DNA from 3 places in the Methylobacterium endophyticum genome. Region 3 is predicted to be linked to each of the others. Evidence: riboswitches for the same ligand, from Rfam matches in the RefSeq annotation. Region 3 holds a riboswitch; each other region holds the start of a gene.
What was found. A riboswitch is a leader RNA that binds a small molecule or an ion and turns the genes downstream of it on or off. The one in region 3 is predicted to bind cobalamin.
Positions count from the first base shown of each region.

Region 1: it holds a riboswitch for cobalamin, as region 3 does, so the genes downstream of both, ACP56T_RS07655 (TonB-dependent receptor plug domain-containing protein) here and ACP56T_RS15550 (TonB-dependent receptor) in region 3, are expected to answer to the same signal.
Region 2: it holds a riboswitch for cobalamin, as region 3 does, so the genes downstream of both, ACP56T_RS14190 (CbtB domain-containing protein) here and ACP56T_RS15550 (TonB-dependent receptor) in region 3, are expected to answer to the same signal.

Region 1 covers NZ_JBNHES010000005.1:62,813-66,078, forward strand. The annotation lists gene ACP56T_RS07645 (c-type cytochrome) at 1-91, shown strand, start outside; gene ACP56T_RS07650 (Crp/Fnr family transcriptional regulator) at 98-838, opposite strand; cobalamin riboswitch at 1,328-1,529, shown strand; gene ACP56T_RS07655 (TonB-dependent receptor plug domain-containing protein) at 1,653-3,266, shown strand, end outside.
Region 2 covers NZ_JBNHES010000012.1:45,611-48,876, forward strand. The annotation lists gene cobO (cob(I)yrinic acid a,c-diamide adenosyltransferase) at 153-767, opposite strand; gene cobU (bifunctional adenosylcobinamide kinase/adenosylcobinamide-phosphate guanylyltransferase) at 764-1,285, opposite strand; cobalamin riboswitch at 1,362-1,555, shown strand; gene ACP56T_RS14190 (CbtB domain-containing protein) at 1,593-1,775, shown strand; gene ACP56T_RS14195 (CbtA family protein) at 1,806-2,555, shown strand; gene ACP56T_RS14200 (DUF1636 family protein) at 2,548-2,937, shown strand; gene cobW (cobalamin biosynthesis protein CobW) at 2,934-3,266, shown strand, end outside.
Region 3 covers NZ_JBNHES010000014.1:31,668-34,933, forward strand. The annotation lists gene ACP56T_RS15550 (TonB-dependent receptor) at 1-1,455, opposite strand, end outside; cobalamin riboswitch at 1,577-1,778, opposite strand; gene ACP56T_RS15555 (efflux RND transporter permease subunit) at 1,871-3,266, opposite strand, start outside.

The DNA of each region.
Region 1 (3,266 bases), on a different contig from region 3:
CCGCACGGGCCATCCCTCGATGCCAGAGTTCAGGTTCGACCCGGACGAGGCGGAGGCGATCATCGCCTACCTGAAATCGCTGGAGAGCTGAGGGCCCTCAGCCGGCGGCGAGGGCTTCCAGCCGGTCGAGGTCGAGTAGGCGCACGCCCCCCGGCACGAGCAGCAGGGTATCGGCGCGGTCGAGCCGGGACAGCATCCGGCTCACCGTCTCCATGGTCAGCCCGAGATGGTCGGCCATGTCCTGCCGGCCCATCGGCAGCTCGACCGTGACGGAGCTGTGCCCGGCACGCGCGAAGCGGGCCCGCAGCGACAGCAGGAACGCCGCCACCTTCTCCTCGGCCGTGCGGCGCCCGAGGAGAAGCATCTGGTCCTGCGCGAGCGCCAGCTCGTAGCCGGCCCGCTCGTACAGGCTCCTGAGCAGATGGGGCTTCGACTCGACCAGGGCGGCGAAGTCCTGGCGGCCGAAGCGGCAGGTCCGCACCGGGCCGAGCGCCTCGGCGGAGACCGGGTGGCGCACCTGCGGGACGAGGCCCAGGAAGTCCCCCGGCAGCGCGAAGCCCATGACCTGACGCCGGCCGTCCGGGAGCAGGCGGACGAGGCGCAGCGTCCCCTCGATGACGTTGAAGACCGAACAGGCCGGCTCGTCCTGCCCGAACAGGGTCTGGCCCTTGTCGAGGGTGAGGTGCTGGCTCAGCGCCTCCAGATCGCCGAGTTCGGCCGGCGTCAGCACGGAACAGATTCCGGCCAGCCGCGCGCCGCACTCGCCGCAGCTCTCCGCCTGACGCTTGTGATGGCACGCGTGGGCAAGCCTCTCGCCCGCGCCCGTGTCGACCGGCATGGAAGCCTCCTCCGGGGAAGCGGACGGCACAGCCCGCCATCCGGCCGGCTCCCGTCCGGCGCCGAGGATGGACCGGGCCGGGCGCGGCGCATTGATCCACCGCAAGGTGATGACCGGGGGGCACGGGACGGCACCGAGCCGAGCGCGCGCGCCACCAGCCCGAGGTCGAAGGCCGGGACGGGCTACGAAACGGTGTCCCGCCTCGAACGGCCGCCGACGACAGCTGAACGGAGCTGGCGAGCGGCGGCAGGGTGGAGGCAACGGTCCCGCCGGGGCCCCTGGAGGAGGCCATGACCCCTCAGATCGAGAGCGCGGCCGCCGTCGACGCCGACATGGCCGACCTCGTGCGGTCGCTCTCCGAGAACGGGCTCCATCACCGGATCGCGGCCTGTCGCGCAGGGTGATCGTCGGGACCGCCCGCCGGATGTGACCGCTCGGGCACATCCGCGCCGGATCGCGGCGGCCGCGTTGACTCGGGGGGCGGCCGCCTCCTACCGTGAGGGCGACGGTTCCTCGCGAGAGGATCAAAAGGGAACGCGGTGAGGGGTTTTGCTCCGATGCCGCGGCTGCCCCCGCAACTGTAAGCGGCGAGCCCTCCGCCACCCGTGTCACTGGACGAGCCTCGTCCGGGAAGACGGTGAGAGGGCAGCGACCCGCGAGCCAGGAGACCTGCCGTCAGTCGTGGTCACACGCGAAACGCGTCGGGCGGGGTGTCCTGGCGGGTGTCGAAGCGCCCGGCTGCCGTCGTGCATCCCGTGTGGTCCGGCCTCGTTCGCGGTGACGTGCCACTGCCGTTGCCCGAGGCTCGTTGTCCGTGATTTCTCCCTCTCGATCCGCGCTCCCGCGAGCGCTGGCGCTGTCCTGCGCGGGCACCTGCCTGCTGCTCTCGTGTCCCGCTCTCGCGCAGCAGAGCGCGGCCCCCTTCGCGGCGACGCCCCTCGGGACCGCGGCGGCGGTCTCGCTCTCCGAGCTTTCCGTGAGCGCCACAGGCGTGCCGACCCCGATCGCGCTCACCGGATCGAGCGTCACCGTGCTCACCGCCGAGACCCTGGAGGCCCAGCAGCGCCGCACCGCTCCCGATGCGCTCCAGCAGGTGCCCGGCCTCAACGTCGTGCAGACCGGCGGGCCCGGCGGCCAGACCTCGGTGTTCATTCGAGGCGCGAACTCGAACCATGTGAAGGTGCTGATCGACGGCATCGACGCCACCGATCCCTCGAATCCCAACGGCTCCTTCGATTTCGGCCAGCTCCTGACCGAGGATCTGTCGCGCATCGAGGTGCTGCGCGGGCCCCAGAGCGGGCTCTACGGCTCGGACGCCATCGGCGGCGTGGTCTCCTTCACGACGAAGCGCGGCGAAGGGCCAGCCAAGGCGAGCCTGCGGGTCGAGGGCGGCTCGTTCGGCACCTTCAACCAGAGCGGCCGGATCAGCGGCGCGCAGGACGGGTTCGATTATTCGGTGTCGGTGCAGCACCTGCGGGCCGCCGCGACCCCGGTGACGCCCGGCTATCTGCTCGCGCCCGGCACGGCGATCCACCCGAACTATTACGACAACGAAACCGTCTCGGCGCGGTTCGGCTACCAGTTCACCGACAGCTTCCGCGTCAACTCCATCACGCGCTTCGTCAACTCGAAGCTACTGATCTCGACCGACGACTACAACACCTTCCCCGTCACGATCGGCGGCCTGCGGGGCCAAGCCGACGTGCAGCAGGTCTTCTCCCGCAACGAGGCCGAGTGGACGCCGTTCGCCGGCTTCCACAACCTCTTCGCGGTCAACTACTCGAACCTGTTCAACCGCCAGGTCTCGAACGCCTACGACCCCTTCAACCCGCTGCCGACCACCGGGCTCGGCGAGCGCACCCGCTACGAGTATCGCGGCGACTACCAGCTCTCCCCCGGCAACCTCGTGCTGTTCGGCGCGCAGCGGGACGACGAGAGCCTGTCCACCGCCGATCCGAACCCGTTCGGCAGCGGCAACCTCAAGGCGAAGAACGGCAACACCGCGGGATACGCGGAGGCACAGCTCACGCCCTTCGAGCGGGCGGCGCTCGTCGCCAATATCCGCCACGACGAGAACGACGCGTTCGGCCCGGCCACCACCTTCCGCGTGGCGCCGAGCTACATCCTTCCCTTCACCGACACGCGCATCAAGGGCAGCGTCGGCACCGGCTTCAAGGCACCGACGCTGAGCCAGCTCTACCAGAGCTTCCCGGCCTTCAACTTCTTCGCCAACCCGAACCTGAAGCCGGAGGAGAGCCTCGGCTACGATGCCGGCATCGAGCAGCCGCTGGGGGATCGAATCCTCGTCGGCGCGACCTACTACCGCAACGACTTCAGGAACCTGATCGCCACCAACGCGACCTTCACCTCCAACGAGAACATCGGCCGGGCCGAATCCTACGGCGCCGAGGCCTTCGTCTCGGTGAAG
Region 2 (3,266 bases), on a different contig from region 3:
TCGCGGGAGAAGGTGGCCCGCGAAGCGGGTCGGATGAGGGGAGCGACCTTTCCGGAGAGGGCGCTCCCCTCTCCCGACCCTCGCCGACGCGAGGGCCACCCTCCCCCGCAGAGGGGGGAGGGAGGAGCGCCTGATCCGGCGGACGCGCCTCGTCAAAACTCGATCCCCTCCTGCGCCTTCACCCCGGCGGAGAAGTGGTGCTTCACGTTGCCCATCTCGGTGACGAGATCGGCCGCCTCGATCAGCGCCGGCTTGGCGTTTCGGCCGGTGACGACGACATGCAGGTCCGGCCGCCGGGCGGAGAGGGTCGCGACCACGGCGTCGAGGTCGAGATAGCCGTAGCGGAGCGCGATGTTGAGCTCGTCCAGCACGATGAGCCGGATGCTCTCGTCGGCCATGAGCTCGCGGGCCTTGGCCCAGGCCTCCTCGCAGGCGGCGATGTCGCGGGCCTTGTCCTGCGTCTCCCAGGTGAAGCCCTCGCCGAGCGTGTGCCAGGAGACCTGGGTGCCGAAGCGTTCGAGGGCATGCCTCTCACCCGTGTCCCAGCCGCCCTTGATGAACTGCACGCAGGCGACCCACCAGCCGCGCCCCAGCGCCCGCAGCATCAGCCCGAGGGATGCCGTGGTCTTGCCCTTGCCGGGGCCCGTGTTGACGATGAGCAGGCCCTTCTCGATGGTCTTGCCCGCGACCTCGGCGTCCTGAGCGGCCTTGCGCTTCTCCATCTTGGCGCGATGGCGGTCTTCATCCCGAACTCGATCTTCGCTCATCGGGGCTCCTTCACGGTCATCGGCAGGCCCGCCACCATGAAGATCACCGCGTCGGCGGCGGCGGCGAGGGCCTGGTGGAGCCGCCCCGCCTCGTCGCGGAAGCGGCGGGCGAGGGCGTTGTCGGGCACGATCCCGAGACCCACCTCGTTGCCGACGAGCACGAGCGGGCCGGGCGCCTCCGCGCAAGCCGCTACGAGCGCCCGCGACGCCGCCGGAACGTCGGCCTCCGACAGGATCAGGTTCGTGAGCCAGAGGGTCAGGCAGTCGACCAGCACCGGACCGCGCGCGGCGGAGACCGCCTCGGGGAGGCGGAGGGGCACGTCCTGCGTGATCCAGCCGCCGGACCGGCGCTCACGGTGGATCGCGATGCGCTCGCGCATCTCGTCGTCATAGGCCTGGGCGGTGGCGAGGTAGAGCCAGGGCGCCGGACGGGCCTCGATCAGCGCCTCGGCGTGCCGGCTCTTGCCGGAGCGGGCGCCGCCGAGCACCAGGGTCATCCGGGGAGCGGGGGAAGGCATCCGGCTCCTTTGCCCGAAAGCCGCCGCCCCGGTCAAAGGGCCGGCCCTTCCCGCGTTGTGCGCATCGCGGCGACAGGTTACAAGCGATGAGGACGGTGCCCCGGCAACGGGGTGAAAAGGGAATGCGGTGACGGGAGCGATCCCGGATTCCGCGGCTGCCCCCGCAACTGTGAGCGGCTAGCTCCTGCCAACACCCACCGGAAGCGTCCGGGAAGGCGGCAGGCGCGGCGATCCGCGAGCCAGGAGACCTGCCGTCGCCCGCGTTCCACAACCGATGCCGCCGGCGGGGCGGCGGGAGACGTTCGACATGACCAGCACCGTCCAGACCCTCGGCCGCATCGAGACCCGCACCGGCGAGCGCCTCGCCGCCGTCGCCATGGCCGCCCTGTTCGGGTTCGGGCTGGTGTTCATGGCGGGCTTCTCGCCGGCCTCCGTGCTGCACAACGCGGCGCACGACTTCCGGCATACCCAGAACTTTCCCTGCCACTGAGCGCACGCGCTCCCCTCAGGCAGGTTTCCCATGATCGTCCGGCTTCTGTCGGCGGCGCTCGCCGCCGGCTTCTTCGCGGCCGTCGTCGCGACGGGTCTTCAGCTCGCGCTGACATCCCCCCTCATCATCGCCGCCGAGCGCTACGAGACGGGTGCGCATGCGGCTGTGCCCTCGCGCGCCATCGTCCACGCGAATCTCGTCATCCCGGTCCACGACCACGGGCACGCTCAGGCCCCCGCCGATGCGAAGCCCGAATGGCAACCCGCGCCCGGCCTGCCGCGCATGGCCTTCACCGGCCTCGCCACCCTGGTCGGGGCGGTGGGCTACGCGCTGCTGCTCGGCGCCGCGATGGTCGCCATCGGCCGCGAGCCGACGCCGGAGCGCGGGCTCGCCTTCGCCGTCGCCGGCTTCCTCGCCGTGGCGCTCGCGCCGGCGCTCGGCCTGCCGCCGGAACTGCCCGGCAGCGAGGCGGCGCCCCTCGCCGCCCGCCAGGCATGGTGGGCGATGACCGCTCTCTCCACCGCCATGGGGCTCTATCTCATCCTGATCCGGCGCGTGCCCATCACCATCCTCGGCGGGCTCGTGCTGATCGTGGCGCCGCACGTCGCCGGCGCGCCGGAGGCGGCTGAAACGGCATCCGCCCTCCCGGCAGGGCTCGCGGCGCAGTTCGCAGCCCGCTCGCTGGCGGTCTCCTTCGTGTTCTGGGCGGCGATCGGCCTCGGCTTCGGCTGGACCTGGCGGCGGTTCGGCGCGGCGACGGGTGAGACCGCCCGTGCCTGATCCCGTCACCCTCTATGTCTGCACCACCTGCCGCGCGGAGGGCGACGCCTCCGAGCCGAGGGCCGGGGCGAGGCTGCTGTCGTCCCTGAGCGAGGCGCTGGCGGAGCGTCCCGCCGCCGGCATCCGCATCGAGCCGGTGGAGTGCCTCTCCGTCTGCAAGCGCGCCTGCACCGTGGCCGTCGCCTCCCCCGGCCGCTGGACCTACGTCTACGGCGATCTCGACCCGGCCACCTCCGCCGCGACGATCCTCGACGGGATCGGCCTCTATGCCGACACGCCGGACGGGATCGTGCCCTGGAAGGCCCGGCCGCAAGCCTTCAAGTCGGGCGTCGTCGCCCGCGTCCCGCCCCTCCCGCAGCCCATGCCCGAGGCCGCCGAATGACCCTTCTCGCCAAGATCCCCTGCACCATCGTCACCGGCTTCCTCGGAGCCGGCAAGACGACGCTGGTGCGCCATCTGCTCGAGAATGCCGGCGGGCGCCGCATCGCCATCCTCGTCAACGAGTTCGGCGATGTCGGCTTCGACAAATCCTTCCTCGCCGCCTGCGGGGTCGAGGGCTGCACCGAGGAGTCCATCGTCGAATTGCCCAACGGCTGCATCTGCTGCACCGTCGCCGACGACTTCGTGCCGGCCCTGACGAGCCTGCTCGACCGGGCCGAGCCGCCCGAGCACATCCTCATCGAGACCTCCGGCCTCGCCCTGCCCAAGCCC
Region 3 (3,266 bases):
GACCAACCCGAAGCGGTAGCCTAGCCCCTGGAACGACTTCTCGAAGGCGGCGCCCGTCTGGAGGTTGTTGCGCTGAAGATTCGAGGCGTCGAAGCGCACGCCCGTGAGGAAGGAGAGCCGGTCGGTGAGGATCAGCCGGTCCTCGGCGAAGACGGAGGCCTGGTTGGTCTGCGTCGCGTAGGCCGGAATCGCGCGCCCGTTCTGCGGAAACAGGCCGGGATCGTAGCCCATCGCCGGCACGCTGGTGCTGGTATCGAAATAGAAGTTGTTGGTGTGGCGGAAATCGACATGGTTCACGTCGAAGCCGGCCGAGAACTCGTTGCGCAGGCCGAAGACGTTGCCCTTGACGGTCGCGTCGAAGCGGTTCCCGATCTGCTCCTGCTGGTGGTAGATCTCGAGATAGTCCGAGCGGTCGATCAGCCCCGTGCCGCGATTGAAGGCGTATTGCTCCACGTCGAGCCAGTGGCGTCGGCTCTGCAAGCGGTAGGCGGTGTTGCGGATGGTGACATCGGCAGTGGGCGTCCACTCGGCCTTGAGCTGGGTCCAGTTGTCGGCCCATGTCACCTTGGCGTCGCGGACATTGTAGTTGTTGAAGCGCAGCGCATTCAGGATGCGCCCCTCGACCAGCGGCGAGCCCCAGTAGCGGGCCGGCTCCTGGTAGCCGAGATCGTGCGAGAGGGTGAAGGCGAGGTCGGGGGTCGCCTGGAGCAGCAGCGCGCCGGAGACCGCGAGGTTGCGGAAATCGCCCTCCGGCCGCATCCAGCCATCCGAGCGGTTGCCGCTGACATTGAGACGATAGGCGATGGATTCGCCGATGGGGCCGCCGGAATCGAAGGCGAGCCGCGCGGTGCCGTCCGAGCCGATGGCGGCGCGCGCTGCGTTGATGGGGATGAAGCTCGGCTTCTTGGTCACGACGTTGACGACGCCGCCGATGGCGCCGTCCCCGTAGAGCACGGAGGCCGGCCCGCGCAGCACCTCGATCCGCTCGATGTTCCAGGTGTCGAAGGGGAAGGTGACGGTGCCGGCGCCCACGAACAGGCGGGTGCCGTCGTAGAGCTGCTGGATCGAGTTCGGCCCGGCGAAGCCCCGGCTCGCAAAGGCGCCGTTGCCGTTGCCGGGAGCGGCGATGGTGGTGATGCCGGTGGCGTTCTCGGTGACGGCCTCCTGCACGGTGTTCTGGCCGCGCAGCCGCGCGGTCTCGCCGGCGATCACGTCGACGCTGGCCGGGGTCTCCAGCGGCGTCAGGCCGAGGCGGCTCGCGCCCCGGTCGGGGGTGCGCAGGTTGAGCCCGACCGGATCGGCGCGGGTGAGGCTGACGCCGCCGCCACGGCCCTCGACGGAGAGCTGGTCGAGGACGACGCCGTCCTGGGCCGGCTCGGCCTGGGCGGCGGCGGGGAGGAGCAGGCAGAGCGCGCACAGGCTCGCGCTGTGCGACAGGTTCGAAAGGCGGGACACGGGATGGGCCTCGGGCAACGGCAGTGGCACGTCACCGCGAACGAGGCCGGATCACACGGGATGCACGCAGGCAGCCGGGCGCTTCGACACCCGCCAGGACACCCCGCCCGACGCGTTTCGCGTGTGACCACGACTGACGGCAGGTCTCCTGGCTCGCGGGTCGCTGCCCTCTCACCGTCTTCCCGGACGAGGCTCGTCCAGTGACACGGGTGGCGGAGGGCTCGCCGCTTACAGTTGCGGGGGCAGCCGCGGCATCGGGGCAAAACCCCTCACCGCGTTCCCTTTTGATCCTCTCGCGAGGAACCGTCGCCCTCACGGTAGGAGGCGGGTGGCGGCCGCGTCAATCGGCCCGAGCACGCGGCCGTGGGTTGTGGCGCGCCGAGCACAATCGGGAAACACGCGCCCCGGCGGCTCCCTACTCCGCCGCGACGCGGGGCGGCCGATAGGCGGGGGGATGCTCGTCATTGGCCGGATCGCCGACGCGCGTGAAATCCGGCTCGCCGTCCGGCTCGTCGCGGGCACCGACGAAGCGCGAAAAGAGCCGCACGAACAGGCGCGAGAGGTCGTCCATCAGCACGAAGAAGGCCGGCACGAAAAGCAGCGACAGGCCCGTCGAGACGATCAGCCCGCCGATCACCGCGATCGCCATGGGCGCGCGGAACTCGCCGCCGATGCCGAGCGCCATGGCGGAGGGCACCATGCCGGCGGCCATGGCGATGGTGGTCATCACGATGGGCCGCGCGCGTTTGCGGCCGGCATCCACGATTGCCGTGGCCCGGTCGACGCCGGCGCGCATCTCCTCCACGGCGAAGTCGACCAGCATGATCGCGTTCTTCGTCACCACGCCCATGAGCATGAGGATGCCGATGACGACGGGCATCGAGATCGGCTTGTTGAAGATCAGCAGGCCGAGGATGGCGCCGCCGATGGAGAGCGGCAGCGAGAACAGGATCGTCATCGGCTGGAGGAAGTTGCCGAAGAGCAGCACCAGCACGCCCGTGACCATCATCAGCCCGGCGCCGATGGCGAGCGCGAAGCCCTCGAAGACCTCGCCCATCACCTCGGCATCGCCCGTCTGGCTGATGGTGACGCCGGGGGGCAGGTTCCTGGCAGCCGGCAGGGCCATCACGCTGGCGATGAGCGAACCCAGCGCGTCCGAGCCCCGCATATCCGCCTCGATGGCGACGCGCACGGAGCGGTCGTAGCGGTCGATGGCGGTGGGGCCCTGGCCGAGGGTGAGGTCGGCGACGGTGGAGAGCGGCACGGCGGCGCCCCCCTTCACCGGGACCTTCATGGTCTCGATCTCGGAGAGATGCCCGCGCATGCTCTCCGGCAGTTGCACCCGGATCGGCACCTGCCGGTCGCGCGCGTTGAACTTGGCGAGGTTGGCGCCGATGTCGCCGATGGTGCCGACGCGGACCGTCTCCGCGATCAGGTCCGTCGAGACACCGAGATCGGCGGCGACGCCGGCTTTCGGCGTGATGCGGATCTCGGTGCGGTCGAGGGGCGCCGTCGAGATGACGTTGACGAGATGGGGCACGCCGGCCGCCTCGCGCTGGAGACGCGCCGCGACATCGGCCACCACCGCCTTGTCGGGCCCGGCAATGATGAGGGCGAGGTCGCGCTGGCCGCCCTCGCGGAGCGCCCAGAAGCGGATGTCCGGCTCCTGGCGCAGGATCTCGCCGACCTCGACATCGACCTGCTTCTGGGTGCGGTGGCGCTCGTTCTTGGGCGTCAGGTTGATGGTGAGGCTCGCGAGACGGACCTCCTTCTTGCCCGGCAACTGGCGGCCGCCATCCACGAAGACGCTG